2 regions of the Streptomyces sp. NPDC096193 genome follow, and region 1 is predicted to be linked to the other one. Evidence: predicted binding sites of a transcription regulator. Region 1 holds the regulator's gene; the other holds the start of a gene.
The links. The regulator HspR, encoded in region 1, represses chaperone genes until heat shock. The targets are predictions, from matches to a motif close to TTGAGNNNNNNNNNCTCAA.
Positions count from the first base shown of each region.

Region 1 (14,545 bases):
CCGCCGGGATGCCGGTCCAGGAGCCGACCACGTCCGCGATGTCGTCGGGGCCGACCTCCTCCTTGACCATCGTGTCGTGGCGGACCTCGGCCTCCGCCGCGGAGGCCTCCTCCAACTCCCGCTCCACGGAAGGGATCTCGCCGTACAGCAGCTTCGAGGCGGAGTCGAAGTCACCGTCGCGCTGGGCGCGTTCGGCCTGGCCGCGCAACTCGTCGAGCTTCTCCTTCAGCTCACCGACGCGGTTGAGACCCTCCTTCTCCTTCTCCCAGCGGGCGTTGAGGCCGCGCAGCTCCTCCTCCTTGTCGGCGAGGTCGCGGCGCAGCTTCTCCAGGCGCTGCTTGGAGGCGGCGTCGGACTCGTTCTTGAGCGCCAGCTCCTCCATCCGCAGCCGGTCGACGGCGCGCTGGAGTTCGTCGATCTCCAGCGGCGAGGAGTCGATCTCCATCCGCAGCCGGGACGCGGCCTCGTCCACCAGGTCGATCGCCTTGTCGGGCAGGAAGCGCGAGGTGATGTACCGGTCGGACAGCGTGGCCGCCGCGACCAGCGCGGAGTCGGCGATCTGGACCTTGTGGTGCGCCTCGTAGCGCCCCTTGAGACCGCGCAGGATCGCGATCGTGTCCTCGACGGTCGGCTCGGCGACCAGCACCTGCTGGAAACGCCGCTCCAGCGCCGGGTCCTTCTCGATCCGCTCGCGGTACTCGTCGAGGGTCGTCGCGCCGACCATGCGCAGCTCACCGCGGGCGAGCATCGGCTTGAGCATGTTGCCCGCGTCCATCGCGGAGTCGCCGCCGGCGCCCGCGCCGACGACCGTGTGCAGCTCGTCGATGAACGTGATGATCTGTCCGTCGCTCGCCTTGATCTCGGAGAGCACGGTCTTGAGCCGCTCCTCGAACTCACCGCGGTACTTCGCACCTGCCACCATCGCGCCGAGGTCGAGGGCCACCAGCCGCTTGTTCTTGAGCGACTCGGGCACGTCCCCCTTCACGATCCGCTGGGCGAGTCCTTCGACGACGGCGGTCTTGCCGACGCCGGGCTCACCGATGAGCACCGGGTTGTTCTTGGTGCGCCGGGACAGCACCTGGACGACCCGGCGGATCTCATGGTCCCGGCCGATGACCGGGTCGAGCTTGCCCTCGCGGGCCGCGGCCGTGAAGTCCGTACCGAACTTCTCCAGCGCCTTGTACTGACCCTCGGGATCCGGGGTGGTCACCCGTCGTCCTCCCCTTGCCGTCTCGAACGCGTCCAGCAGTTTCTTCGCCGACGCGCCCTGCTGCGCCAGCACTTCACCGGTGGCCCCGCCCTTGGCCGCCAGGCCGATCAGCAGGTGCTCGGTGGAGAGATAGTCGTCCCCGAGCTCCTTGGCCCGCTGTCCCGCGTCGGCGACGACGGCGAGCAGCTCGCGGTTGGGCTGCGGCGGAGCGACGGTGGACCCCGTGACACTGGGCTGCGCGGCCAGCAGCCGCTCCACCCCGGACCGCACGGCGGCCTGGTCCGCCTCCACGGCGGCCAGCAGATCGATGATGTTGGCGTTGTCCTCACCGGCGAGGAGTGCCAGCAGCAGGTGTGCGGGGGTGAGATCGGGATGGCCCGCGGTCACCGCCTGACTGGTGGCGGCGTTGATGGCATCCCGGCTCTTGTTGGTCAGCTCGGCGTCCACGTGCGCTCTCTCCTCCTTGCGGGTGGGGGTGTCCCTCAACACTGACTCAGCGAACTTGCACAAAGTTGAGTCTATTCCACTCAACCAGTCACGCGTCACCGCGGCAGCGCCTCCGGCCCACCCCGGCCTCGGGCCGTCCACCTAGCCTGGGGCCATGGCCACAGACGTATCCCATCTCAGTGCCGAGTACCTCGCGTTCTGGCGTGAACACCATCTCTGCACCCTCACGACCCTGCGGCCGGACGGCAGCCCGCACGTCGTGCCGGTGGGGGTGACCTTCGACCCGCGGACGGGGACCGCCCGGGTGATCGCCAACCGGCACACGCGCAAGGTGGCCCACGTGCTGGCGTCCGCAGACGCAGACGCAGACGGAGAGGCGGAGCTCGCGGAGGGGCGGGGCGCCCGGGTGGCCGTCTGCCAGGTCGACCGCAGGCGGTGGGCGACGCTGGAGGGCAGGGCGAGGGTGCGCACGGAGCCCGACGCGGTCGAGGACGCGGTGCGGCGCTACGCGGAGCGCTACGGGCGGATGCCGAAGCCCAACCCGGACCGGGTGCTCATCGAGATCGCCGTGGAGCGGGCACTCGGCAAAGCCTGACCGGAGCGCCGGCCGGCCGGAGGCGCCGCGGCGCGCAGGAGCGGGGGAAACGCCGCGATGCGCAAGGGCGGGGGGAAGGCCGCGGCGCGCAGGCGTGGGGGGAACGCCGCGGAGCAGTACGGGAAATGCACAGCGGCGCCATCGTGTTTCAGGTCCACGATGGCGCCGCTGTGTGGGGGAAGCACCCGAGCGATCTACAACGACGGGGGAATCGCTCAGGCACTGCGGGGGGTGGCAGTGGTGGTGTCGGGCTCGACCATCTGATGGTCTCGCTGGTCGAGATTGACAAAAATCATGCCGTAGCGGATGGCGCAGCGAACGGGCTGCGGCGCTCCACGGGGCCGGCGAAGGCACCGGTAGGCACGGACGTCCTCGTCCTCCTCGCGCGCCACGACGATCGGCTCTCCGAACAGGGTGACCATCAACGAGTCGCCACGGTGGGGGATTGCCGTGACGAGATCGATGAAATGCCACCCCGATCGATAGGCCGTGGCCATCTCGCGCCGGAAGACCCGGTCGTCCGGGGGAACCGTCATGCTTCTGTGCTGGTCGGAGGGACGACTCCCCAGGAAGGCTCGCCAAGGTCGCCTGCGACCTTCGCGGGCGCCGAGGCACCCCAGGACGGCTCTGGCGGAATGCCCGCCACTTGACCCGTGGGCACGGAGGCGGCCTGCGCCGTCGCCACCGTGTCGGGGGAAGTGCCGCTCCAGGAGGTCTCGCCGGAAGCCACCGCGCCTAGCGCGGCCGCCGCTAGGGCAAAAGCACAAAGAGCACGTAGCGTCCTAGACATGGGTGATCTCCACCTCTTTTGATCATTCCTCCTCCCCCGCGAATAAGACGATGTCTCACTCCGAACGCTTGCACCAGCGACGGCAGGCATCATGTTCCTGTATTGCAGGAGCCTGAGGGGGTGCGTATGACAGCAAACGAGGGCGAACCCGGACACTCTCACGCAGACGGTGAGCTGTGCGAAGCGGGGAAAAGTCTGTACATCACCGCTCTGCGTACCGGGCGTATAGCCCGGTCAGAGGCAGCGGCCACACCGTGCCTCTACGATCTCGCCCTGCTGCACCCGGATCCCGACGACGCCCAGTGGCTCCGGCCGGTTCCGCCGACCACTGCGCTGACACAGCTGATACACCCCATCGAGCGGGAGATCCAAGAGCGCAGACGCCGAACTGTCGCTCTGACCGATGCTCTTGAGCCATTCATGGCGTTCACCGCTCAGAACTCCACCGTCCCACAGGGGATCACGGTCCTCGAAGGCCTCAACCGGATCAACACAACCCTCGACCAAGTCACCGCAGACTGCACCGAGGAGCTTCTCACGGTCCAGCCCGGCAGCGGGCGGCAACCGCATGTCCTGGAGAAGGCCCTGCGCAGGGTGGAACCGCTGATCGAGCGGGGCGTACGGATGCGCACGCTCTACCAGCACACCGCCCGCCACCACCCCGCCACGCTCGCCTACATGGAGGCGGTCGCGCCGGCCGGCGTGGAGGTGCGGACCCTGGAGGAGATCATCGAGCGGTTGATCATCATCGACCGCAAAGTCGCGTTCATCCCCGCGAGCAGCGACCGGCTGTCCGCGCTGGAGCTGCGGCACAAGGGGATCGTCGAGTATCTCGTCGGTGTCTTCGAGCAGTTCTGGCTGCACGGCATCCCGTGGGAGGAGCCGATCTCGTACGGACCCGTCGTCGACGGCATCACCGGCGTACAGCGTTCCATCGCGAAACTGCTGGTCGAAGGCCATGTGGACGAGGCGATCGCGCGGCGTCTCGGGATGAACGTGCGGACCTGCCGGGCCCATATCGCCAAGCTGGGCTCGTCGCTCGGCAGCGGCAGCCGCGCTCAACTGGGCTATCTCATCGCCCGGTCGGGGATTCTGGAGCAGGACGCGGAGGCGATTCCCGTCAGCCGCTGACGCGTTCGGGGGCGGCGCACAGACGACCGGAATCCGTCGCCCCGGGGCCCGGGGCGACGCACGGTGTGCCGGATGTGTGCATGGCCGCGCGCGGCGGCGACGTGTGTCGGGCGGGTACGAGCTCGCGCCGGGCGGCGGGCGCGGGGCGCCGGGCGGCGGCCGACGCGCCAGACGGGTGCGTGCTGGCGGCAGGCCGCGGCCGACAGGTCAGGCGGGTACGTGCTCGCGGCAGGCCGCGGCCGACAGGTCAGGCGGGTACGTGCTCGCGGCAGGCCGCGGCCGACAGGTCAGGCGGGTACGTGCTCGCGGCAGGCGGTGACGATCTCCTCCAGATCGGCGACGGCCGCGGGCACTCCCTCGGTCAGCAGCACACCCGCCGGGTTGAGCATCACCTCGTCCACCCCGGCGGCCCGGTAACCGGCGAGCGCCTCGGCGATCTCCGCGGGCTGCCGGTGACGACGACTTGGTGGTCCAGGAGCGCGGCCGCGCTCGCCGCCGGGTCGTGCGGGTCGACGGCGACGCCCGCGCGGCTCAACATCGCGGCGTAGTGCGGCGCCCTGAGGTGTTCGCCGACCGCGGCGAGCGGGATCCGGCGGGGTCCGGGCCGGGGCGGGCCACGGCCACATGGACGGCGGTCGCGATCCGGGGCCGTACGGGCCCCTCAGCGGCTCCCTGGCGGGCTGTGGCACCCTCGGTCAGCGCGGGGGCCGGCACTCCCTCGATGTAGCGCGGAGGGGTCATCCAGGTGATGGCCACATCGGCCACGGCACCGGCGGTACGTGCCATGCCCGGCCGCAGCACTCCGGCACCGATCTCCACGCGGGCACGGCCGAGCGGCAACAGTTCGCCGTGGAGCCGGTGATAGGGCCCGTCGTGCTCGACCCGGTCGCCGTCGAGCAGGGCCCGCACCGAGGTCAGATAGTCGTGCACCGCCGTGCGGGGACTGGCGTACGGGCTGCCGGTGAGCCCGGCCACGAAGCCCGGATTGCCGATCCCGTATCCCGCCACCACCGGTTCGCCGGTGAGCAGGGCGAGGGAACGGGCCTGCAACGCGGCCTCGTACGGATGCCGCAGCGGCAGCACGGAGGTGCCGAGCGCTCCTGTACTCCGCGCCCGACGCGAGCGAGAGGGACACCGCGGACGTGCTGCGCAAGACGCTCCTGGACGGATTCGTCGCGGGCCTGCCCGACGGGCTCGACACCACCATCGGCTCCCGGGGCCTCGCCCTGTCGGGCGGCGAACGCCAACGCCTCGCCATTGCCCGCGCGTTGCTGCGCCTGCCCCAGGTGCTTCTCCTCGACGAGGTCACCGCGCATCCGGACGGCCTGAGCGGGACGGCCCTGCGCAAGACCGTCGAACAGGCTACGGAGAACTGCGCGGTGCTGCTCATCGCACACCGGCTGTCCACCGTGACCTCCGCCGACCAGCTGATCCCCTTCGAGGGCGGCCGGGTTCGCGACCACGGGCTGCACCAGGACCTGCCGGCAAGGAATGATCTCAACCGGGACCTCACCGCGACCCAGCCGGCCGCATCCCACTGAGCGCCACCACAACACACCGTTGTGCACCGTCAGTTCTGACCACACTGAAGGACCGGAAGACCCCCATGAACGACACCGCCCCCACACCCGCCCCGGTCCAGGACGACCGCTTCGGAGAGCTGCGCATCCGGCTGGAGGGCCAGGAGTCCCTGCTCGTCGAGGGCGACGGGATCCCCCGGATCACCCTCGACCGCGCGCCGGACTCGGAGAAGGACGACCACATCGCGATCGGCACCCGCGATCCGGAGCAGCTGGCCCTGCGCATCGACGGGACCCCGGCGAAAATGACCCCGTCGAAGGGGCGCCTGACCCGGCGCTCGTACGCCGTGGACGTCGACCACGCGGGTACGTCGTACCGTCTGGTCCCGGACTCCGTCCCGAGCAGCCGTCTCGTCCGCGACGGCCGGCACATCGGCGACTTCTCCTCGGACGGCGGCGGCCGCGTAATAGCGGAGTGGCGCGAGGACGCGGAGATCGAGCCGCTGGACGCGGCGGTGGGCTACGCCCTGGCGGCGGCCTTCGGCACGGGCGCGCAGCCGATGTGGATGATGGCGATCGACGCGGTGGCCACGGCCCTTCCTTAGCAGGGGAGTTCGGGGCGCTCCGGAGATGTTCCCGAGCGCGGCTGTCTGGGTGCTCCGGCGACCGGCGAGTTCCAGCCTGCCAGCGGGTCCGGACGTCCTCCACCGAGATCGCTGTCGGCTTGCTGCACCGGGGAGTCAGCTATCTGCCAGGGGACAGCACGACGGCGGGGCCGGAGAGCATGTCGCTCTCCGGCCCCGCCGGGTGTCCTGCTGAAAGCCTGGGCCGAACGGCCCTACTCGGAGGTCCGCTTGGGCCGCCACACCACCAGTGCGCTCGCCTGCTGCACATCCTGGTACGGCACGAGATCGCGCCGGTACGAGGCGTGCACCTGGGCCTCACGCTGCTGCATGGCCGCTGCCGCGCCCTCGACCGCCGAAGCCAGCTCGGCGACGCGGGACTGGAGCGCCGCGACCTGGTTCTCCAGTTCGATGATGCGCTTGATACCGGCCAGATTGATGCCCTCGTCCTGCGACAACTGCTGGACGGTGCGCAGCAGTTCGATGTCGCGTGCCGAGTAACGCCTGCCCCGGCCGGGGGTTCTGTCGGGAGAGACCAGACCGAGACGGTCGTACTGACGCAGGGTCTGAGGGTGCAGGCCGGACAGCTGGGCCGCCACCGAGATCACGTATACCGGTGACTCGTCGGTCAGCTGATAAGGGTTCCGGCTGCGTCCGCTCCGGCCATCCATCTCATGCTCCCTTCGCGGCCTGGAACAGCTCGGCCCGCGGGTCCTCTTCCGCGGTGGCTTCGCGGTAGGCCTCCAGCGCTTCCTTCGCCTTGTCGCTCAACTCCTTGGGGACCGCGACCTCGACGGTGACCAGCAGATCACCGCGGGTGCCGTCCTTGCGGACGGCTCCCTTGCCACGGGCCCGCATCGTACGGCCGTTGGGGGTCCCCGCGGGCAGTTTCAGCGTGACCGGCGGGCCGCCCAGGGTCGGCACCTTCACCTCGCCGCCGAGCGCCGCCTCCGTGTAGGTGACGGGCACGGTGACCGTGAGGTTGTCGCCCTTGCGGCCGAAGACGGGATGGGCGTCGACGTGCACGACCACGTACAAGTCGCCTGCGGGGCCGCCCCGTTCACCCGGGGCGCCCTTGCCGCGCAGCCGGATCCGCTGGCTGTCGGAGACGCCCGCGGGGATCCTGACCTGCATGGTGCGCGAGGAGCGGGCGCGCCCGCTGCCCTTGCAGACCTCGCAGGGGTCCTGGGCGATGAGCCCCCGGCCCTTGCAGTCCACGCACGGGTCGGTCAGCGAGAACGAGCCGCTGCCGCCGCGCGAGACCTGTCCGGTGCCGACGCAGGTCGGGCACACCCGGGGTGTTCCGTTCTTGTCGCCGGTGCCCGCACACGCCTTGCACGCCGCCGAACTGGACATCCGCAGCGGGACCGTGGCCCCGTCCACCGCCTCGGTGAAGCTGAGCGTCACCTCGGACTCGATGTCCTGGCCGCGGCGGGGCTGCGTCCGCGTACCCGCGCCGGTGCCGGCGCCGCGGTTGAACAGCCCGCCGAAGACATCGCCGAGCCCGCCGCCGAAGCCACCGGCACCGCCGCCCTGCGGCCCGCCCTGGGCGCCCCCGAAGAGGTCGCCCAGGTCGAAGTTGAAACTGCCGCCGGCGGCACCAGGCCCGGCCCTGAAGCCGCCGTTGCCGAAGAGGGCGCGCGCCTCGTCGTACTCCTTGCGCCGCTTGGGGTCGCCGAGCACGTCGTTGGCCTCGGAGATCTCCTTGAAGCGCTCCTCCGCCTTGGCGTCGCCCTTGTTGGCGTCCGGGTGGAACTCGCGGGCGAGCTTCCGGTACGCCTTCTTGATCTCGGCCTCGGTGGCGTCCTTGGGGACGCCGAGAACCTTGTAGTAGTCCTTCTCGACGAAGTCCTTCGTGCTCATCGACGTCCCTCCTCTCGGACGATCATTGCGTCAGCCCTCGTCCGGGCCACCGCTCTCCTCGTCGTTCGCCGTCTCTTCCTTCGGGGCCGCGCCCGGCTGGGGCTCGGCCACCGCGACCCGCGCGGGGCGGATGGTCCGCTCGCCGATGCGATACCCCGGCTGCAGCACCGCGACGCACGTGGTCTCGGTGACGTCCGGTGCGTAACTGTGCATCAGCGCCTCGTGGATCGTCGGGTCGAAGGGCTCGCCCTCCTTGCCGAACTGCTGCAGGCCCATCTTGGCGGCCGCCGTCTCGAGAGACTCGGCGACCGACTTGAACCCGCCCACGAGTTCCCCGTGTTCACGGGCGCGGCCGATGTCGTCGAGCACGGGCAGGAGCTCGGTCAGGAGAGTCGCCGTAGCGATCTCCTTGACCGTGATCCGGTCGCGCTCCACACGACGGCGGTAGTTCTGGTACTCGGCCTGGAGCCGCTGGAGGTCGGCCGTGCGCTCGTTGGCGGCCGTACGGACCTGGTCCAGCTGAGCCGTCAGGGCGGCAATCTTTGCTGCGTCCCCTGCCGGGGCCGCCGGGCCCTCCTTCTCGGAGGGCTCGGCGGGCTCGGCGGCGTCGTCAGGTGTCGCGCCGGAGGGGACGGAGGGGTTCTCCTCGTGCTCGTCGAACCCCGGAGTCTCCTCCGTCACGCGGCACCACCCTGACGACCGGAGTCCTTCTCGTCGTCGACGATCTCGGCGTCCACGACGTCATCGGCGGCGTCGGCGGACTGACCCGCGCCGCCGGCCTGCGCGCCCTCGTCGCCACCGGCGGCCTGGCCGGCCTGGGCGTCGGCGTACATGGCCTGGCCCAGCTTCTGCGAGACGGCGGCGACCTTCTCGGTCGCGGTGCGGATCTCGGCCGTGTCCTCGCCCTTGAGCTTCTCCTTCAGCTCGCCGAGCGCTTCCTCGACCTCGGTCTTCACATCGCCCGGGACCTTGTCCTCGTTGTCCTTGAGGAACTTCTCGGTCTGGTAGACGAGCTGCTCGCCCTGGTTGCGGGACTCGGCGGCCTCACGGCGACGGTGGTCCTCGTCCGCGTACTGCTCGGCCTCCTGGCGCATCCGGTCGACCTCGTCCTTCGGCAGCGAGGAGCCGCCGGTGACGGTCATCTTCTGCTCCTTGCCCGTGCCCAGGTCCTTCGCGGTCACGTGCATGATGCCGTTGGCGTCGATGTCGAAGGCGACCTCGATCTGCGGGACCCCGCGCGGGGCCGGCGGCAGACCGGTCAGCTCGAACATCCCGAGCTTCTTGTTGTACGCCGCGATCTCGCGCTCGCCCTGGTAGACCTGGATCTGCACCGACGGCTGGTTGTCCTCGGCCGTCGTGAAGATCTCGGACCGCTTGGTCGGGATCGTGGTGTTGCGCTCGATGAGCTTGGTCATGATGCCGCCCTTGGTCTCGATACCGAGGGACAGCGGGGTCACGTCGAGGAGCAGGACGTCCTTGACCTCACCCTTGAGGACACCGGCCTGGAGCGCGGCGCCGATGGCGACGACCTCGTCCGGGTTCACGCCCTTGTTGGCGTCCTTGCCGCCGGTGAGCTCCTTGACGAGCTCGGCGACGGCGGGCATACGGGTCGAGCCACCGACGAGAACGACGTGGTCGATCTCGGAGAGCTGGATGCCCGCGTCCTTGATGACGTTGTGGAACGGCGTCTTGCAGCGCTCCAGCAGGTCGGCGGTCAGCTGCTGGAACTGAGCGCGCGTCAGCTTCTCGTCCAGGTGCAGCGGGCCCTCGGCCGACGCCGTGATGTAGGGGAGGTTGATCGTCGTCTCGGTCGAGGACGACAGCTCGATCTTCGCCTTCTCCGCGGCCTCGCGGAGACGCTGGAGAGCCATCTTGTCCTTGCCGAGGTCCACGCCGTGACCGTTGGCGAACTGCTTCACCAGATAGTCGACGACGCGCTGGTCCCAGTCGTCACCACCGAGGTGGTTGTCACCGTTGGTCGCCTTCACCTCGACGACACCGTCGCCGATCTCCAGCAGCGAGACGTCGAAGGTGCCGCCACCGAGGTCGAAGACCAGGATGGTCTGGTCGTCCTTGTCGAGGCCGTACGCCAGGGCGGCCGCGGTGGGCTCGTTGACGATGCGCAGCACGTTCAGACCGGCGATCTCGCCGGCCTCCTTCGTCGCCTGGCGCTCGGAGTCGTTGAAGTACGCCGGGACGGTGATCACCGCGTCGGTGACCTTCTCGCCGAGGTAGGACTCCGCGTCGCGCTTCAGCTTCTGCAGGATGAAGGCGCTCATCTGCTGCGGGTTGAAGTTCTTCCCGTCGAGCTCGATCTTCCAGTCGGTGCCCATGTGGCGCTTGACCGACCGGATGGTCCTGTCGACGTTGGTGACCGCCTGGCGCTTGGCCACCTCGCCGACCAGCACCTCACCGTTCTTCGCGAAGGCGACGACGGACGGCGTGGTCCTGGCACCCTCGGCGTTGGTGATGACGGTGGGCTCGCCGCCCTCCAGAACGCTGACGACGGAGTTAGTCGTGCCCAGGTCGATGCCGACCGCACGTGCCATGTCAATTCCTCCAGCAGACTTGAGTAGATCTGGCTCAAGGATGCATGACCCGGTCTCCGTAGTCAACAGACCTGAGTCGACCCCACTCAACTTTTATCCGGCTCTTATATGCATACTTCGCCGCGACCAGTGCCGCATGCCCGGCCGGACGGCCTCACACGCGTGGCGCAGCGACCGAAGGGCGTTCGTCTGCCAGAGTCGTAGCCGCAATACCGCCAAACGCGCAAAAATACGGTCAAGGCCAGTCAACAGCGAAGGAAGGGTGTGCGCCCATGATGTCGGTCGAGCGGTCGACGCCTGTCAGGCGTGTGTCCGCCAAACGCCTGATGGACATGACGGGCGGCCTGCTGCTGCTCGTTCTTCTGACCCCGCTGATGGTCGTCATCGCCGTCGCGGTCGCCCTCACCTCACGGCGGGCGGCCCTCGTCCGGCGCCGGCGCATCGGCCTGGCCGGCCGCTCCTTCGGCATACTCGCCTTCCGCGCCTCCCCGGGCACCCGCACCGGTCGCGTGCTGCGCCGCCACTTCCTCGACGAGCTGCCGCAGCTGATCAATGTCGTCCGGGGAGAGATGTCGCTGGTGGGCCCCCGTCCACTGCGCCCCGAGGACGCGGACTCCGCCATCGGCGGACTCCGCACCCGCCTCGGGGTGCGCCCCGGCCTCACCGGCCTCTGGCAGGTCAGCGGCCGCTCGGAGATGCCCTGGGAGGAGAAGGCCGTACTCGACCTCCACTACGTCGAACAGCACTGGCTGGGACTCGACCTGGCGATCATGGTCCGTACCCTGCCCGCCGCCCTCGTCGGACGCCGCCCGCGCGTCCCGGTGAGGCATGCCTGAGCGACACAGATCACCGACCGCCCAGCTACAGTGCGGCGGAATAAGTGGGTACTCTCAGCACGGACTGGATAAGTTACCGCTTAGTAGTGCTGGATAGTTTCCCACCCTCGCAGGCCCGAGGAGCCCCCTCATGCAACTCGCCGCGATCATCGTGTCGTTGGTTCTGACCGTGGTCGGCGTTGCGCTCATCGCCCGAGCCGTCGCGCAGATCTACCGGTTCGTGAAGCTCGGCCAGCCCGTGCCTGCGGGCAGCCGGACCGACGACCCCAAGCAGCGCACGATCACCCTGGTCAAGGAGTTCCTCGGCCATACCCGTATGAACCGGTGGGGGATCGTGGGCTTCGCCCACTGGTTCGTCGCCATCGGCTTCCTCACCCTGCCGCCCACGCTGGCGCAGGCGTACGGGCAGCTCTTCGAGGCCGACTGGGTCCTGCCGATCCTGGGCGGCTTCCTGCCGTTCGAGATGTACATCGAGTTCATCGGTCTGATGACGGTCGTCGGCATCGTCGTCCTGATGGCGATCCGGCTGCTCAACCTGCCCTCCCGGGCGGGCCGCAAGTCCCGCTTCGCCGGCTCGAAGGCCTGGCAGGCCTACTTCGTCGAGTACGTCATCCTCACCATCGGTCTCGCCATCCTCGTCCTGCGGGGACTGGAGGGCGCGATCCACCACGTGGAGCACTACGAGGCCGCGTACTTCGTCTCGTATCCGCTGGTCGTGGCCTTCGAGGGGCTGAGCGTCTCCACGCTCCAGACGCTGATCTACTTCACCGCGATGATCAAGATCGGCACCTCGCTGATCTGGATGATCACGGTCTCGCTCAACACCAACATGGGTGTCGCCTGGCACCGCTTCCTCGGCTTCCCGAACATCTGGTTCAAGCGGAACGCCGACGGCTCCACCGCCCTCGGCGCGCTCCAGCCGATGACGAGCGGCGGCAAGGAGATCGACTTCGAGGACCCGGGCGAGGACGACGTCTTCGGCGTCTCCCAGGTCGAGCAGTTCTCCTGGAAGGGCATCCTCGACTTCTCCACCTGCACCGAGTGCGGCCGCTGCCAGTCCCAGTGCCCCGCCTGGAACACCGGAAAGCCGCTCTCCCCGAAGCTGCTCATCATGTCGCTGCGCGACCACGCGCACGCCAAGGCGCCCTACCTGCTGGCCGGCGGCGGCAAGACGATGGAGGGCGAGGAGAAGGCCTCCGAGGAGCAGCTGAAGGACGTTCCCGCGGCCGCCCTCGCGGAGGCCGAGCGGCCGCTGATCGGCACGCTCGAGGAGAACGGCGTCATCGACCCGGACGTGCTGTGGTCCTGCACCACCTGCGGCGCGTGCGTGGAGCAGTGCCCGGTCGACATCGAGCACATCGACCACATCGTCGACATGCGCCGCTACCAGGTGATGATCGAGTCCGCGTTCCCGTCCGAGGCGGGCACGATGCTCAAGAACCTGGAGAAGAAGGGCAACCCCTGGGGGCTGGCCAAGAAGCAGCGCGTCGAGTGGACCAAGGAGGTCGACTTCGAGGTCCCGATCGTCGGACAGGACGTCGAGGACCTCACCGAGGTCGAGTACCTGTACTGGGTCGGCTGCGCCGGTGCCCTGGAGGACCGGGCCAAGAAGACCACCAAGGCCTTCGCGGAACTGCTGCACATGGCGGGCGTCACGTTCGCGATCATGGGCGGCGACGAGAAGTGCACCGGTGACTCGGCCCGCCGCCTCGGCAACGAGCCGCTGTTCCAGCAGCTCGGCCAGGAGAACGTCGCGATGCTGAACATGGCGTTCGGCGAGGACGACGAGGACGCGTCGACGAAGAAGCCCAAGGCCTCCAAGAAGATCGTCGCGACCTGCCCGCACTGCTTCAACACGATCGCGAACGAGTACCCGCAGCTGGGCGGCGAGTTCGAGGTCATCCACCACACCCAGCTGCTCCAGCACCTCATCGACGAGGGCAAGCTGATCCCGGTGACCCCGGTCGACGGCCTGATCACCTACCACGACCCGTGCTACCTGGGCCGCCACAACAAGGTCTACACACCGCCGCGCGAGATCATGTCCGCCGTCCCGGGCCTGCGCCAGCAGGAGATGCACCGCCACAAGGAACGCGGCTTCTGCTGCGGCGCCGGTGGCGCGCGGATGTGGATGGAGGAGCGGATCGGCAAGCGCATCAACACCGAACGCGTCGACGAGGCCCTGTCCCTCAACCCGGACATCGTCTCCACCGCCTGCCCCTTCTGCCTCGTCATGCTCACCGACTCCGTTAACGGCAAGAAGAACGACGGCAAGGCCAAGGAAAACCTCCAGGTCGTCGACGTCGCGCAGCTCCTCCTCGACTCGGTCAGGACCCCGGCCGACCCGGCGGCGTCCGAGGAGGCGGAGGACGCGCCGGAGCCGGAACCGGTGAAGTAACAGGCACACGCGACAGGCACGCGACGGGTGCCTGGTGGCGCCTACGGATGAAGGAAGCGGCCGGATCTGCCTCGGGGGCAGAACCGGCCGCTTCTTCGTGTTCGTGGGTGTTCCACGGGCGCCGGGGCGGGGCCGGACCAGTGGCAATGACGGCGGCGGCGCGGCCCCGGCGACGACGCGGGCATCGGCTCCGCCGGCCCGCGCCCTTGCCAACGCCGTACGCTCACCTCCTCACCCCGTGCGCCGACGCCACAATCACGGAGCTGCCGCGCGAGGCGGACCGGACGGAGGACTGCGACGGCGACCAGCGCCCCGACCTGGTGACAGGGACGCGGTACGCCGGGGCTCCGCCACGGCAGCCGCCGCAGCGCCCTGCGCCCCGCCTCGGCGGGCCCGCGAGGCCCTTCCGGCTGACCCCCCGGGGTTCCCTTAAGGGATGTCACAGCTCAGCAGCAAAGGCCCACCCGATCCCGCTCCGCTCCACCCAGCGCCGCCGGACCGGGTACGTTCGAATACGTGGCTGGATTCAGGATCGGACGCGGCCGGGACAACCGCACGCAGCAGCAACCCCCGCAGGCACCAC
Region 1 covers NZ_JBEOSJ010000005.1:17,416-31,960, forward strand. The annotation lists gene clpB (ATP-dependent chaperone ClpB) at 1-1,657, opposite strand, end outside; gene ABTX78_RS10040 (pyridoxamine 5'-phosphate oxidase family protein) at 1,812-2,252, shown strand; gene ABTX78_RS10045 (Rieske (2Fe-2S) protein) at 2,468-2,788, opposite strand; gene ABTX78_RS10050 (helix-turn-helix transcriptional regulator) at 3,169-4,173, shown strand; partial or broken gene lxmJ (F420-dependent peptide dehydroalanine reductase LxmJ) at 4,461-5,271, opposite strand; gene ABTX78_RS10060 (ATP-binding cassette domain-containing protein) at 5,316-5,714, shown strand; gene ABTX78_RS10065 (hypothetical protein) at 5,780-6,298, shown strand; gene ABTX78_RS10070 (heat shock protein transcriptional repressor HspR) at 6,532-6,987, opposite strand; gene dnaJ (molecular chaperone DnaJ) at 6,989-8,179, opposite strand; gene grpE (nucleotide exchange factor GrpE) at 8,210-8,860, opposite strand; gene dnaK (molecular chaperone DnaK) at 8,857-10,728, opposite strand; gene ABTX78_RS10090 (sugar transferase) at 11,037-11,564, shown strand; gene ABTX78_RS10095 (heterodisulfide reductase-related iron-sulfur binding cluster) at 11,695-13,962, shown strand; gene ABTX78_RS10100 (Yip1 family protein) at 14,479-14,545, shown strand, end outside.

Region 2 (14,545 bases), on a different contig from region 1:
GCACAGGCGCGGGGCGCCGCCGTACGGCAGAGGTCCTCGCCGATCAGACCCGAGTCCGGGTCGTCCATGGAGGCGCCGGAGGCGGCCAGGTCGATGGCGTTGCCGAAGTAGTCGGCGACGGCCTCGTTGAGGGCGCCGGACTGGCCCGCGTAGACCAGGTTGGCGGTGTTCTCCACGACGCCGTGGGTCATCTCGTGGCCGACCACGTCGAGGTCGGCGGAGAGCGGCTTGTACTCCTCGTCGCCGCCGCCGTAGACCATCTTCTGGCCGTCCCAGAAGGCGTTGACGTACGGGAAGCCGAAACTGGTGACGCCGACGAGGGAGTTGACCGTCATCCCGCGGGCGTCGAGGCTGTCGCGGCCGTGGGCGTCGCGGTAGTAGTCGTAGACCCGGCCGGCGGCCCAGTGCGCGTCGACCGCGCCGGCGTCCGTGGCGTCCTTGCCGACGTCCTTCGACGGGTCGGCGAACTCCTTGATGCCGCCGGGCCACACGCCCAGGACGTCATTGACGTCCAGTTGCCGCGCGTCCCAGGTGGTCAGCGTGTTCTTGCTGCCGGCCGCCATGCGCTCGGTGTCGCTCATCAGGTACGTGGCGGCGTTCCCGTCGAAGACGAGATTCAGGCCGACCCTGGTCCCGTCCAGCTTGACGCCCGTGCCCTCGGTGCCGGGGATCGCGTCCGCCGTGGCGGAGCCCGCTCCTCGCGCGGCCGCCTTGGGGGCCTCGCCGGACGCGCCGTTGCGCTGCTCGGCCAGCGTCTTGATGCCGCTGAACCGAAGGACGGGATAGCCGGCGCGGGCGTCGATGAAGACCTGCTGGAGCACGGGTTCACCGGTGGCGGGGTTCGCGCCGCGCACGGTCACCTGGTGGGCCAGGACGCCCTCGCCCCGGGGTATCACCACGAGGCCCGCGACCGAGCCGGTGAGCGCGGCCGCGCGGGCGGACTCGGCGCCCTTGGCGCGGATGACGTCCGCCTTGCTCAGCGTCTTGCCGCCGAGCTGGGCCGCCGTCGCGGCGACCGCCCGTCGCACCGCGGTCTCGTTGCTCACCGTGGCCGTGGTGCCGGTCTTCAGACCGGTGAAGTACTTGCCGGAGGTGCCGGTGACGACCCGCTTGCCGCCCTGGTGCTCCATGCGGACCACGTACTGCCCGCCGAACACCGTTATCCCGTGGTGCTTCTGCTGGAGCCGTACGGTTTCTTCCTTGCCACGCTCGACGGTCGCGAGCGGAGCGAGGTCGCGCCGGGCGTCGGCGATCCGGTAGCGGCTCTCCTTGGCGTCCAGATGGCCACGGGCCGCGTCCGCGGGGCTCGCCCCGGCGTCCGCCGCTTCCCTGATGCCGTCGACGAGCGACGGGGTGGCCGTTCCTGCCCCCGGCAGGACGTCGGCGGGCGGTGCGGCCGCCGGCGGGGTGGCCGCCTGAGCCGGTACCGCCGTCAGCAGCAACCCTGCCGCGCCGAGCAGCGCGGCGAGACCGGTCCCCCTGGCAACTCCCGGTCTCCGTGTGCTTGTTCTGGCCTTGCGCACAGTTCGTACCCCTCCCACGTGCTGGTCAAGCCGTAAAGGTGGTCATGGCCATGCAAACCCGTGAGGCGCCAACCGAACAATGTGGCCGACGCGTTGACAAGTGGACACGCACACTTGTGTGGCCCGTGAAGACAAGGTGAGAATCCCGGGCATGAGCGAGGGGGAACTGCGGACCCTCGGCCTGGGGGCCGCCGAGGAACGCACCTACGAAGCACTGCTCAAGGAACGGGCGCTCGAAGCGGAGGAGCTGGCCCGTCTCCTGGGACTGCCGCGCGACCGTCTCGACCTGGCGCTCGGGCACCTCGTCGAACACGGGCTGGCCGTCCCGGGCGACGGGGACGGCGCGCTGCCGCATCCCGCGGCGCCCGCCGCCGCGATCCGTACGCTCATCCACCGCCGCCAGGCCGAACTGCATCTGCGCTCGGCCGAGCTGGAGCGATTACGCATGACCGCGGACCGGATCGCCGGGCGGCTGATGTCCGGCTCACCCACCGCCCCGGAGGGCGGGATCGAGGTGGTGACGGGACCGCGGGCGATCGGCGAACGGGCGGAGTACCTGCTGGCGGCGGCGGAACGCGAGGTCGCGATCCTCGACCGCCCGCCGTATGTGAAGGGCCCGCGCGACGGCAGTGCCGGGCAGGCCGGGCTCGGTATCGAAGCGCTCCTCGACCGCGAGATCGAGGTGCGGACCGTCCTGGACCGGGACGGACTGGCGACTCCGGGCCGGATGGGCTCGGTGAGCGGTCTGGTCGAACGGGGGCTGCGGGCCCGGGTCGCGACCGCCGTCCCCACCAAACTGATCTGCGTGGACCGCCGGATCACCCTGCTCCCGCCGACCGACGCGGCGGATCCGAGGGCAACCGCCCTGGTCATCGGTGACGCCCTTCTGCACAACGCGCTGGTCCCCCTCTTCGAGACGGTCTGGGAACGCGCCACACCCCTCGGCGGCCCGGACGGCGAGGACCGCACGCTCCCGAAGGCGCAGAAGGAACTCCTCGGGCTGCTCGCGGCCGGCCTCAAGGACGAGGCGATCGCCCGCCGGCTCGGGGTCCATGTGCACACCGCCCGCCGCAGAATCAGCCATTTACTGCAGACGCTGGGCGCGGAGACCCGCTTCCAGGCGGGCGCGCAGGCGACGTTGCGGGGCTGGCTCCACTGACGGAGCCGGGGCCGGCGCGGACCGTCGCGTTGAGAGGCGTTCGTGGAGTGTGATCACCGGCTCTGCCGAGATCACTGGACTCCTCCCCGACGGCGGGCAAGATGGCCGGATGACGTGGTTCGCTCTCCCGAAGAGGCTGCCGAGGTGGCCGGCCCTCGCGCTGCTCACGGCCGTCACGGCGTGCGGAGGTCCGGTCTCGGCCGATCCCGACGCGGGTGACGGCCCGTCGCCCCTGCCGCCGGGACCCTCGCCGCAGTCGTCGGCGGCACCGTTCGCCGGGCCGGCCTCCGCCGGGGTGCTGCTCGACGAGGACGGCGTGCACTACTGCTCCGCGAGCGTCGTGGACAGCCCGCGGGGCAATGTCGTCGCCACCGCGGCCCACTGCGTCTTCGAGTACGGCAGCTACATGGAGAACGTCACCTTCGCCCCCGGCTTCACCGGCCCGGGCAACGGCAAGGCGCCCTACGGACGGTGGAAGGTCCGCGCCATCCAGGTCGACGACCGCTGGCGCAGGAACACCGACGTCTCGGATGCCGTCGACTACGCCTTCCTCACGCTCGAACCCGATGCGAAGGGCCGTGCCGTGCAGGACGTCGTGGGCGGCACCCCCGCGGACTGGGCCTCCCCGGCCGAACGCCGGGTGACCGTCGTCGGCCACCCCAACGCGGACCACAACCCGCAGAACCGGCCCATCTCCTGCACCACCGACACCCGGCAGGACCCGGAGCCGGCGGTGTCACTGCGGATGGAGTGCGCCGGTTTCTGGGACGGCACGAGCGGCGGTCCCTGGCTCGCGGACTACCGCGACGCCGAGCACCCGGGCCGGATCATCGGCGTGACCAGCGGCGGACAGACGGACCGCGAGTCGACGGCGGTCCGCTTCGGCGCGGATGCGCGCAGGCTGTACGACAAGGCGGCGAAGGGCTAGAGCCGGGGGCGGGCGGACAGCACGGAGCCCCGGGCGGAGGGGTGTTCCCTCCGCCCGGGGCTCTCGCGTCACCGGACTTCCGTCAGGCCGCCGCGGGCACGGCGACCTCCGCCGGGGCCAGCGCGATCTCCAGCACCTGGCGGACATCCGTCACCGGGTGCACCTCCAGCTTCTCGAGGATCTCGGCCGGGACGTCGTCCAGGTCGGCCTCGTTCCGCTTCGGGATCACGACCGTCGTGGTACCCGCCCGGTGGGCGGCCAGCAGCTTCTGCTTCAGACCGCCGATCGGGAGCACCCGGCCGGTCAGCGACACCTCACCGGTCATCGCCACGTCCGTACGAACCAGCCGTCCGGAGAGCAGCGACGCCAGCGCCGTCGTCATCGTGATACCGGCACTCGGGCCGTCCTTGGGGACCGCGCCCGCCGGGAAGTGGATGTGCACACCCCGGTCCTTCAGGTCGGCGACCGGCAGCTCCAGTTCGGCGCCGTGCGAGCGGAGGAAGCTCAGCGCGATCTGCGCCGACTCCTTCATCACGTCACCGAGCTGACCGGTCAGGGTCAGTCCGGAGCCGCCCGTCTCCGGGTCGGCCAGCGACGCCTCGACGAAGAGCACGTCGCCGCCCGCGCCGGTGACGGCGAGGCCGGTGGCGACACCGGGCACCGCGGTACGGCGCTCGGCCGGGTCCTGCGCGGACTCGGGCACGTGGTGCGGCCGTCCGACCAGGGCGCGCAGCTGCTCGGAACCGACGGTGAGCGGCAGTTCCCGCTCGCCCAGTTCGTGCTGGGCCGCCACCTTGCGCAGCAGCCTGGCGACCGAACGCTCCAGGTTCCGCACGCCCGCCTCACGGGTGTACTCGGCGGCCAGCTTGCGCAGTGCCGAGTCCTCCAGGACGACCTCGCCGGGCTGCAGGCCCGCCCGCTCCAGCTGGCGCGGCAGCAGGTGGTCCCTGGCGATGACGACCTTCTCGTCCTCGGTGTAGCCGTCCAGCCGGACCAGCTCCATACGGTCGAGCAGGGCCTCCGGGATGGCCTCCAGGACGTTCGCCGTGGCGAGGAACACCACGTCGGACAGGTCGAGTTCGACCTCCAGGTAGTGGTCGCGGAACGTGTGGTTCTGCGCCGGGTCCAGGACTTCGAGCAGCGCGGCCGCCGGGTCGCCCCGGAAGTCCGAGCCGACCTTGTCGATCTCGTCCAACAGGACCACCGGGTTCATCGACCCGGCTTCCTTGATGGCACGGACGATCCGGCCGGGCAGCGCGCCCACGTAGGTGCGCCGGTGGCCGCGGATCTCCGCCTCGTCCCGTACGCCGCCGAGCGCGACCCGGACGAACTTGCGTCCCATCGCGTGCGCGACGGACTCGCCGAGCGAGGTCTTGCCGACGCCCGGCGGGCCGACGAGTGCCAGCACCGCGCCCCCGCGCCGTCCGCCGACCACTCCGAGTCCTCGGTCGGCACGGCGCTTGCGCACCGCCAGGTACTCGGTGATCCGCTCCTTGACGTCCTGCAGGCCCGCGTGCTCGGCGTCCAGGATCGCCTTGGCGCCCTGGATGTCGTAGGCGTCCTCGGTCGTCTCGTTCCACGGCAGTTCGAGCACGGTGTCGAGCCAGGTCCGGATCCAGGAGCCCTCAGGGCTCTGGTCGCTGGACCGCTCGAGCTTCTCGACCTCCTTGAGGGCCGCTGCGCGGACCTTCTCGGGCAGGTCGGCGGCCTCGACACGGGCCCGGTAGTCGTCGGACTCATCCTCGGCGCCGTCGCCGTCGAGCTCGCGCAGCTCCTTGCGCACGGCTTCGAGCTGTCGGCGCAGCAGGAACTCGCGCTGCTGCTTGTCGACGCCCTCCTGGACGTCCTTGGCGATGGACTCCGCGACATTCTGCTCGGCCAGATGCTCCCGCAGCTGCTCGGTGGCGAGCTTGAGGCGGGCCACCGGGTCGGCGGTGTCGAGCAGTTCGATCTTCTGGGCCGTGGTCAGGAAAGGTGAGTAGCCGGAATTGTCAGCGAGCTGCGAGACGTCGTCGATCTGCTGGACACGGTCCACGACCTGCCAGGCCCCGCGCTTCTTCAGCCAGTCGGTGGCGAGCGCCTTGTACTCCTTGACCAGGTCGGCGACCTGTCCGGGCAGCGGGTCGGGAACGGTCTCCTCGATTTGGGTGCCCTCGATCCACAGAGCGGCGCCGGGGCCGGTGGTGCCCGCGCCGATCTGCACGCGGCCGCGGCCGCGGATCAGGGCACCGGGGTCGCCGTCGGAGAGCCGGCCGACCTGTTCGACCGTGCCGAGCACGCCGGTGGCGGCGTACTGGCCGTCGACCCGAGGAACAAGAAGCACCTGTGGCTTGCTTGCCCCACTGGAACGGGCAGCGGCCTGTGCGGCCTCCACCGCGGCTCGTACATCGGTGTCGGAAAGGTCCAGAGGCACCACCATTCCGGGCAGCACGACCTCGTCATCGAGCGGCAGCACGGGCAGGGTGAGTGGTGTGGACGACAAAGCCATGATCTCCCCTTAGGCAGTGAAGTTGAGCTATGTGGACTCAATGATTGGGGCGCCGCAGATGTTCCCCGCCTCTTGTTCGCTCTCAGCGATCAGCCCCTCCCCCTCCGCAGCCCTCACCGCCGCCCGCCGCGCACCCTCCGCAGCACGGCGTGGACGGAATCACCCACCGGAACCCACGCCGGTCACACGGTCACGACGGACGACACCGCCGAGGTGCCGAGGCTGCGCGAGGTGATCGCGGCCCCGCCAGAGCGGCAGGACCGGCCCCCGGGCCGTACACGTTCACGGATCAGGCAGGCACCGGCGTACGGCCGCCCGAGCGTCCCGCCCAGCGGCGGACGACGGGCAGGCAGGCGAGACCGGCGAGCAGAGCCAGCGGATGGCCCCAGTCGGTGAGCGGGTCCGTGAAGGCGAGCAGGTCCCGCAGGAGCGTCATCGCGACGAAGCCCAGCACCGTGACCCGCAGGACGGGGCTCAGCAGTCCGGCAAGTGCGCCGACGCTCGCCATCAGCCCGAAGCTGATGCCGTAGTCGAGCCGGTGCAGCGAGGTGGCGGGCAGATGGCCGACCGCCACGGATACACCGACCGGGACCTCGGTCGCCAGGGTCGCCCCGACATGGCCGACGAGAAAGACGAAAGCGGTGCGCAAACCGCCGATGCGGCGTTCCAGCGCGGTCAGCACGACGACGAAGGCGATGGCGTACGGGGACGCCGGACCGCCGGCGATCCACAGGGCGCTCGCACCGAGAACCAGCAGCGGCCTGTCCGCCAGATGGGCGACATCGGTGCTGGATCCGTGCAGCAGCGCGGAGACAGTGGCGGGGTCCGCGTAGCGGGCGAACAGGGAGGTCGCGAGCAGAACGAGGAGGTACCCGAAGGTGAAGGGGGCACCGGTCGGAGTGGGCAGCAGCCGCAGAGCCTGCCGCCACCGGGGCGTCCGCAGCGGGTCGGCGGCCGGGAAGGGCACGGCGGGAGGCTGTCCGGCGCGTACGGGCCCGGTCCGCTGCGCCGGAATGGCGGGAAGCAGCTCCGTGAGCGCGGCCTGCTCCCCGAGCACCTCGTCGGGACGGCCTTCCTGAGCCCGCTCCGGCATGGTGCGCTGAACTCCGTCGCCCGCGGTGGTCCGGTCGCGCCTGGTCCGGTCGCCCTTCGGGTGCTGGTGCACGGCGTGAGGCCCCTTTCGCCAAGCCCCCGAACAAACCCCACCCAAGCGATCAGCGTGACCCGCGTCCATGACGTACGCCACACGAGGCAACCTGCGTCCTCGCCCGTACGTCGCGGGCCGCGCACCCCGCCGTCCGCGCCCCGCGTGTTCGCCGTCGGCGCGAACACGGCACGCGTGCGGACGCCGCCCCGGGGCAGGAGCCCATCGGGCCCGCGCTCCGGAATATCGGTTTGTCCCGGTCGCGCCGTCCCGCAAGCATGGTCGACGCCATCGACGGCCAGCCATCCGGAGGTACTGCCATGCCGCTGCACGCCGACGCCGAAACTCCCGTCACCCTCGACCGGCGCGAGGGACCCTACGGAGAGATCGTGCTGCGGCAGCGCGGTGAGCACCACGAGATCATCGCCAACGGATGCTTCCTGATGGACACCTCCGACGGGCGCTCCGAACGGCTGCTGGTGGACGCGGCGAGCGAGGCGCTCACGGCCAGCGGCAAACACCCGTCCGCCCTGCTCATCGGCGGACTCGGGGTCGGCTTCTCGCTGGCCCACGCCGCCGCCGACCCCCGCTGGCGCCGGATCACGGTGGTCGAGCGCGAGCAGGCGGTCATCGACTGGCACCGCTCGGGACCGCTCGCCCGGATCTCCGGTGAGGCGCTCGGCGACCCCCGTTGCGTGATCCTGCACACGGACCTCCTCACGCATCTGCGTGAGTCCGCCGACCACTACGACGCCCTGTGCCTCGACATCGACAACGGGCCCGACTGGACCGTCACGGACGACAACGAAAGCCTCTACTCCCCGGACGGACTCGCCGCCTGCCAGGACCGGTTGACGCCCGGCGGAGTTCTGGCCGTGTGGTCGGCCCAGCCTTCCCCGGCTTTTGAGGATGCGTTGCGGAATGCCGGATTCAGCGGGGTAAGAACCGAAGAGATCCGCCTTGCCCGAGGCGTACCTGACGTGGTCCATCTCGCCGTTAGCCCTGCGTAGCCGGGACGCCGCGACTGCCTTTACGCTGCTCACCTACACACCGGATCAAATAACCAGATGCAACTCGCGAGAACGCGTACAGGGGCGGGCGATGGAGCAGACACACACCACGCACAACGGCGTCGCGGCCACGCCAGGCGCTCAGCGCCGGGTGCTGGTCGTCGAGGACGACTCGACCATCGTGGACGCCATCGCCGCCAGACTGCGGGCTGAGGGCTTTCTCGTCCAGACGGCCACCGACGGCCCCGCCGCCGTCGACGCGGCCGAGGCCTGGCAGCCCGACCTGATGGTCCTCGACGTGATGCTTCCGGGCTTCGACGGTCTCGAGGTCTGCCGCCGGGTCCAGGCGCAGCGCCCGGTCCCGGTGCTGATGCTCACGGCCCGCGACGACGAGACCGACATGCTCGTCGGGCTGGGCGTCGGCGCCGACGACTACATGACGAAGCCGTTCTCGATGCGCGAGCTGGCGGCCCGGGTGCATGTGCTGCTGCGCCGGGTGGAGCGGGCCGCGCTCGCCGCGGTGACGCCGCGCAGCGGGATCCTGCGTCTCGGCGAGCTGGAGGTCGACCACGCCCAGCGCCGGGTACGCGTCCGCGGCGACGACGTGCACCTGACGCCCACCGAGTTCGATCTGCTGGTGTGCCTGGCGAACACCCCGCGCGCCGTCCTGTCCCGCGAGCAGCTGCTCGCGGAGGTGTGGGACTGGGCCGACGCCTCGGGTACCCGCACCGTCGACAGCCACATCAAGGCGCTGCGCCGGAAGATCGGCGCCGAGCGGATCCGTACGGTGCACGGCGTCGGATACGCCCTGGAGACGCCTGCCCCATGAGGCGCCGCCTCCGGGACGAGCCGCCCGGCCGCCCCGACCGGCTGAACAGGCTGCGCTCCGCCTCCCTGTCGATCTCGATCAAGACCAAACTCGGCGCGCTCGTCGTCGTCTCGGTCTTCATCACCACGGGGCTGCTCGTCGTCGCCCTGCGCACGGAGACCGAGCTGCGTTTCATCACGGTCTTCTCGGTGATAGCCACGTTGCTGATCACCCAGTTCGTGGCGCACGGCCTGACCGCGCCGCTGGACGAGATGAACACCGTGGCCAAGGGCATATCGCACGGCGACTACACCCGCCGGGTGAGCGGCGCCGACCGCCGTGACGAGCTCGGCGACCTCGCCTCGACGATCAACCGCATGGCGGACGACCTGGAGGCGGTGGACCGGCACCGCAAGGAGCTGGTCGCCAATGTCTCGCACGAGCTGCGGACCCCCATCGCCGCGCTGCGCGCGGTCCTGGAGAACGTGGTCGACGGGGTCTCCGCCGCCGATCCCGAGACGATGCGCACGGCGCTGAAGCAGACCGAGCGGCTGGGCCGGCTGGTCGAGACGCTGCTGGACCTGTCCCGGCTGGACAACGGGGTCGTGCCGCTGCGGGCCCGGCGCTTCGAGGTGTGGCCGTATCTCTCCGGGGTGCTGAAGGAGGCCAATCTGGCCGCCGCCCAGCGCCGTGTGGCCTCGGGCTCGGGCAACCACACCCGTACCGACGTGCATCTCCATCTGGATGTCTCGCCGCCCGAGCTGACCGCGCACGCGGACGCCGAGCGGCTGCACCAAGTGGTCGCCAATCTGATCGACAACGCGGTGAAGCACTCGCCGCCGCACGGCCGGGTGACGGTACGGGCGCGCCGCGGCACCCAGCCGGAGTCGTTGGACCTGGAAGTGGTCGACGAGGGCCCGGGCATTCCCGAGCAGGAGCGCCACCGGGTCTTCGAGCGGTTCAACCGGGGCAGCATCCTGGCCCCGCACGGCAAGGGCAGCGACGGCGGTACGGGTCTGGGCCTGGCCATCGCTCGCTGGGCGGTGGATCTGCACGGCGGGCGCATCGGCGTGGCCGAATCCGCCCGCGGCTGCCGGATCCGGGTCACTCTTCCGGGAATTCCGTCACCCCGCGGTTGACGTAGGGTTCGAACCGGAAGCGGCCGTTCTGCGTGGTGATCCGTGAGGACGGGCCCGCGCGGCCGCTCACGAGGCGGGCCGGAGGGCCATGGCCGCGGTGTCGCCGACCCGTGGTGGGGTCGAACCGTGCTTGTTTCCCGCCATTGTCAGCCCCGAAACCCGCCTTTCGGTGTGACTTGCGCGACGATGACCAGCCCCGCCTGCATCTCCCGGCCGGGGAGGCGTAGCCTTGATTCCCGCTGTCCATCACCTTGTGAAGCGGAAGAGGGCGGTTGCCGCCGTGTCGTCTCAGTCCCCCAGTAACTCGAGCATCTCGACCGACCAAGGCGCGCAGGGCAAGAACCCTGCCGCCGCATTCGGGCCCAATGAGTGGCTCGTCGACGAGATCTATCAGCAGTACCTCCAGGACCCCAATTCCGTCGACCGCGCCTGGTGGGACTTCTTCGCCGACTACAAGCCGGGCGGCGGCAGCTCCGCCGCCACGGCGGCGAAGCCCTCCGACGGAAGCACGGCCGCGGACGCTGCCCCCGCGCAGCCCGGTACCGCAGCCGCGGGGGCTGCGGGTACCGCCGGTCAGACCGGCAGTGCCACCGCGAACGGCGTGAACGCCGCTCCGCAGAGCGCACCGGCCGCGAAGGCCCCGGCCGCCCAGCCCGCCGCACCGGCCCAGGCCGCTCCCGCGGCGAAGGCGGCCCCGGCCGCCGCGCCCGAGGCCAAGGCGGCACAGCCGGCTCCGGCCAAGGCCGAGCCGGCGAAGGCCGCGCCCGCCAAGGCCGAGCCGGCGAAGGCCGCACCGGACACCGAGGCCCCCTCGGGTCCCGAGTACGTGACGCTGCGCGGCCCCTCGGCCGCTGTCGCGAAGAACATGAACGCCTCGCTGGAACTGCCGACGGCCACCTCCGTGCGCGCGGTCCCGGTGAAGCTGCTCTTCGACAACCGCATCGTCATCAACAACCACCTCAAGCGCGCCCGGGGCGGGAAGGTCTCCTTCACCCACCTCATCGGGTACGCGATGGTGCAGGCCCTCAAGGCCATGCCGTCGATGAACTACTCCTTCGCGGAGAAGGACGGCAAGCCCACCCTGGTCAAGCCGGAGCACGTGAACTTCGGTCTCGCCATCGACCTGGTGAAGCCGAACGGCGACCGCCAGCTGGTCGTCGCGGCCATCAAGAAGGCCGAGACGCTCAACTTCTTCGAGTTCTGGCAGGCCTACGAGGACATCGTCCGCCGCGCCCGGAACAACAAGCTGACGATGGACGACTTCACCGGCGTCACCGTCTCGCTGACCAACCCCGGCGGCCTGGGCACCGTCCACTCGGTGCCGCGTCTGATGCCCGGACAGTCGGTCATCATGGGCGTCGGCTCCATGGACTACCCGGCCGAGTTCCAGGGCACCTCCCAGGACACCCTGAACCGCCTGGGCATCTCCAAGGTGATGACCCTCACCAGCACGTACGACCACCGGGTCATCCAGGGCGCCGCCTCCGGCGAGTTCCTTCGGGTCGTGGCCAACTTCCTGCTCGGCGAGCAGGGCTTCTACGACGACATCTTCCAGGCGCTGCGGATCCCCTACGAGCCGGTCCGCTGGTTCAAGGACATCGACGCCAGCCACGACGACGACGTCACCAAGGCCGCCCGGGTCTTCGAGCTGATCCACTCCTACCGGGTCCGCGGCCACGTCATGGCCGACACCGACCCGCTGGAGTACCGCCAGCGCAAGCACCCGGACCTGGACATCACCGAGCACGGGCTCACGCTGTGGGACCTGGAGCGCGAGTTCGCCGTCGGCGGCTTCTCCGGCAAGTCGATGATGAAGCTGCGCGACATCCTCGGCGTCCTGCGCGACTCGTACTGCCGCACCACCGGCATCGAGTTCATGCACATCCAGGACCCGAAGCAGCGCAAGTGGATCCAGGACCGCGTCGAGCGCGGGCACACCAAGCCCGAGCGCGAGGAGCAGCTGCGCATCCTGCGCCGGCTCAACGCCGCCGAGGCGTTCGAGACCTTCCTGCAGACCAAGTACGTCGGTCAGAAGCGGTTCTCGCTGGAGGGCGGCGAGTCCGTCATCCCGCTGCTCGACGCGGTCATCGACTCCGCCGCCGAGTCCCGGCTGGACGAGGTCGTCATCGGCATGGCCCACCGCGGCCGGCTGAACGTGCTGGCGAACATCGTCGGCAAGTCGTACGCGCAGATCTTCCGGGAGTTCGAGGGCAACCTCGACCCGAAGTCGATGCACGGCTCCGGCGACGTGAAGTACCACCTGGGCGCCAACGGCACCTTCACCGGCCTGGACGGCGAGCAGATCAAGGTCTCGCTGGTCGCCAACCCCTCCCACCTGGAGGCGGTCGACCCGGTGCTGGAGGGTGTCGCCCGCGCCAAGCAGGACGTCATCAACAAGGGCGGCACGGACTTCACGGTCCTGCCGGTCGCCCTGCACGGTGACGCGGCCTTCGCCGGCCAGGGTGTCGTCGCCGAGACGCTGAACATGTCGCAGCTGCGCGGCTACCGCACCGGCGGCACGGTCCACATCGTCATCAACAACCAGGTCGGCTTCACCGCCTCCCCGGAGTCGTCGCGTTCGTCGATGTACGCGACCGACGTGGCCCGCATGATCGAGGCGCCGATCTTCCACGTGAACGGCGACGACCCGGAGGCCGTGGTCCGCGTCGCGCGGCTGGCCTTCGAGTTCCGCCAGACGTTCAACAAGGACGTCGTGATCGACCTCATCTGCTACCGCCGCCGCGGTCACAACGAGGGCGACAACCCGCAGTTCACCAACCCGCAGATGTACAACCTGATCGACAAGAAGCGTTCGGTGCGCAAGCTCTACACCGAGTCGCTGATCGGCCGGGGCGACATCACGCTGGAAGAGGCGGAGCAGGCGCTCCAGGACTTCCAGGGCCAGCTGGAGAAGGTCTTCGCGGAGGTCCGCGAGGCGACCAGCCTGCCGGCCCCGGCGCATGTCCCGGACGCGCAGGCCGAGTTCCCGGTGGCCGTCACCACCGCGGTCTCCCAGGAGGTCGTGAAGCGGATCGCCGAGTCCCAGGTCAACATCCCCGACCACGTCACCGTGCACCCGCGGCTGATGCCGCAGATGCAGCGTCGTGCGGCATCGGTCGAGGACGGCACGATCGACTGGGGCATGGGCGAGACGCTCGCCATCGGCTCGCTGCTGATGGAGGGCACCACGGTCCGGCTGTCCGGTCAGGACACCCGCCGCGGCACGTTCGGCCAGCGCCACGCGGTGCTGGTGGACCAGGAGACCGGCGAGGACTACACCCCGCTGCTGTACCTCGCCGAGGACCAGGCCCGCTACAACGTCTACGACTCGCTGCTCAGCGAGTACGCGGCGATGGGCTTCGAGTACGGCTACTCCCTCGCCCGGCCGGACGCGCTGGTCATGTGGGAGGCGCAGTTCGGTGACTTCGTCAACGGCGCCCAGACCGTCGTCGACGAGTTCATCTCCTCCGCCGAGCAGAAGTGGGGCCAGACCTCCGGCGTCACGCTGCTGCTGCCGCACGGCTACGAGGGCCAGGGCCCGGACCACAGCTCCGCGCGACCCGAGCGCTTCCTCCAGATGTGCGCGCAGAACAACATGACGGTCGCGATGCCGACCCTGCCGTCGAACTACTTCCACCTGCTGCGCTGGCAGGTGCACAACCCGCACCACAAGCCGCTGATCGTCTTCACGCCGAAGTCGATGCTGCGTCTGAAGGCCGCGGCGTCGAAGGCGGAGGAGTTCGTCAACGGTGGCTTCCGCCCGGTGATCGGCGACGAGTCGGTGGACCCGAACGCGGTCCGCAAGGTCGTCTTCTGCTCCGGCAAGGTCTACTACGACCTGGAGGCCGAGCGGGTCAAGCGCGGCGTCACCGACACCGCGATCCTGCGTCTGGAGCGGCTGTACCCGCTGCCGGGCAAGGAGCTCCAGGCCGAGATCGCCAAGTTCCCGAACGCCGAGAAGTACCTCTGGGCGCAGGAGGAGCCGGCGAACCAGGGTGCGTGGCCGTTCATCGCGCTGAACCTGATCGACCACCTGGACCTGGCCGTCGGTGCGGACATCCCGCACGGCGAGCGTCTGCGCCGCATCTCGCGTCCGCACGGCTCGTCCCCGGCGGTCGGCTCGGCCAAGCGCCACCAGGCGGAGCAGCAGCAGCTGGTCGACGAGGTCTTCGACGCCTAGTCGCAAGGCCTCTCGGGCCCGGTTCCGACCGGAGGGCCCGGTCCGCGTCACTCGACGCGGACCGGGCCCTCCGGCGTTTCACCCACCGTCTTCGAGCCGCTCGATCTCCCGCAGGAACGGCTCCACACCCGGCGCGTCCGCCGGCCGGACCCGCGCCAGCATCGCC
Region 2 covers NZ_JBEOSJ010000008.1:205,323-219,867, forward strand. The annotation lists gene ABTX78_RS15110 (M4 family metallopeptidase) at 1-1,523, opposite strand, end outside; gene ABTX78_RS15115 (helix-turn-helix domain-containing protein) at 1,675-2,682, shown strand; gene ABTX78_RS15120 (trypsin-like serine peptidase) at 2,792-3,610, shown strand; gene lon (endopeptidase La) at 3,693-6,098, opposite strand; gene ABTX78_RS15130 (rhomboid-like protein) at 6,388-7,263, opposite strand; gene ABTX78_RS15135 (spermine/spermidine synthase domain-containing protein) at 7,563-8,252, shown strand; gene ABTX78_RS15140 (response regulator transcription factor) at 8,344-9,081, shown strand; gene ABTX78_RS15145 (HAMP domain-containing sensor histidine kinase) at 9,078-10,199, shown strand; gene ABTX78_RS15150 (multifunctional oxoglutarate decarboxylase/oxoglutarate dehydrogenase thiamine pyrophosphate-binding subunit/dihydrolipoyllysine-residue succinyltransferase subunit) at 10,480-14,379, shown strand; gene ABTX78_RS15155 (SAV_2336 N-terminal domain-related protein) at 14,458-14,545, opposite strand, start outside.
Region 2: a site for HspR is predicted at 6,121-6,139, ahead of lon (endopeptidase La). Genes of this name have one in related genera too.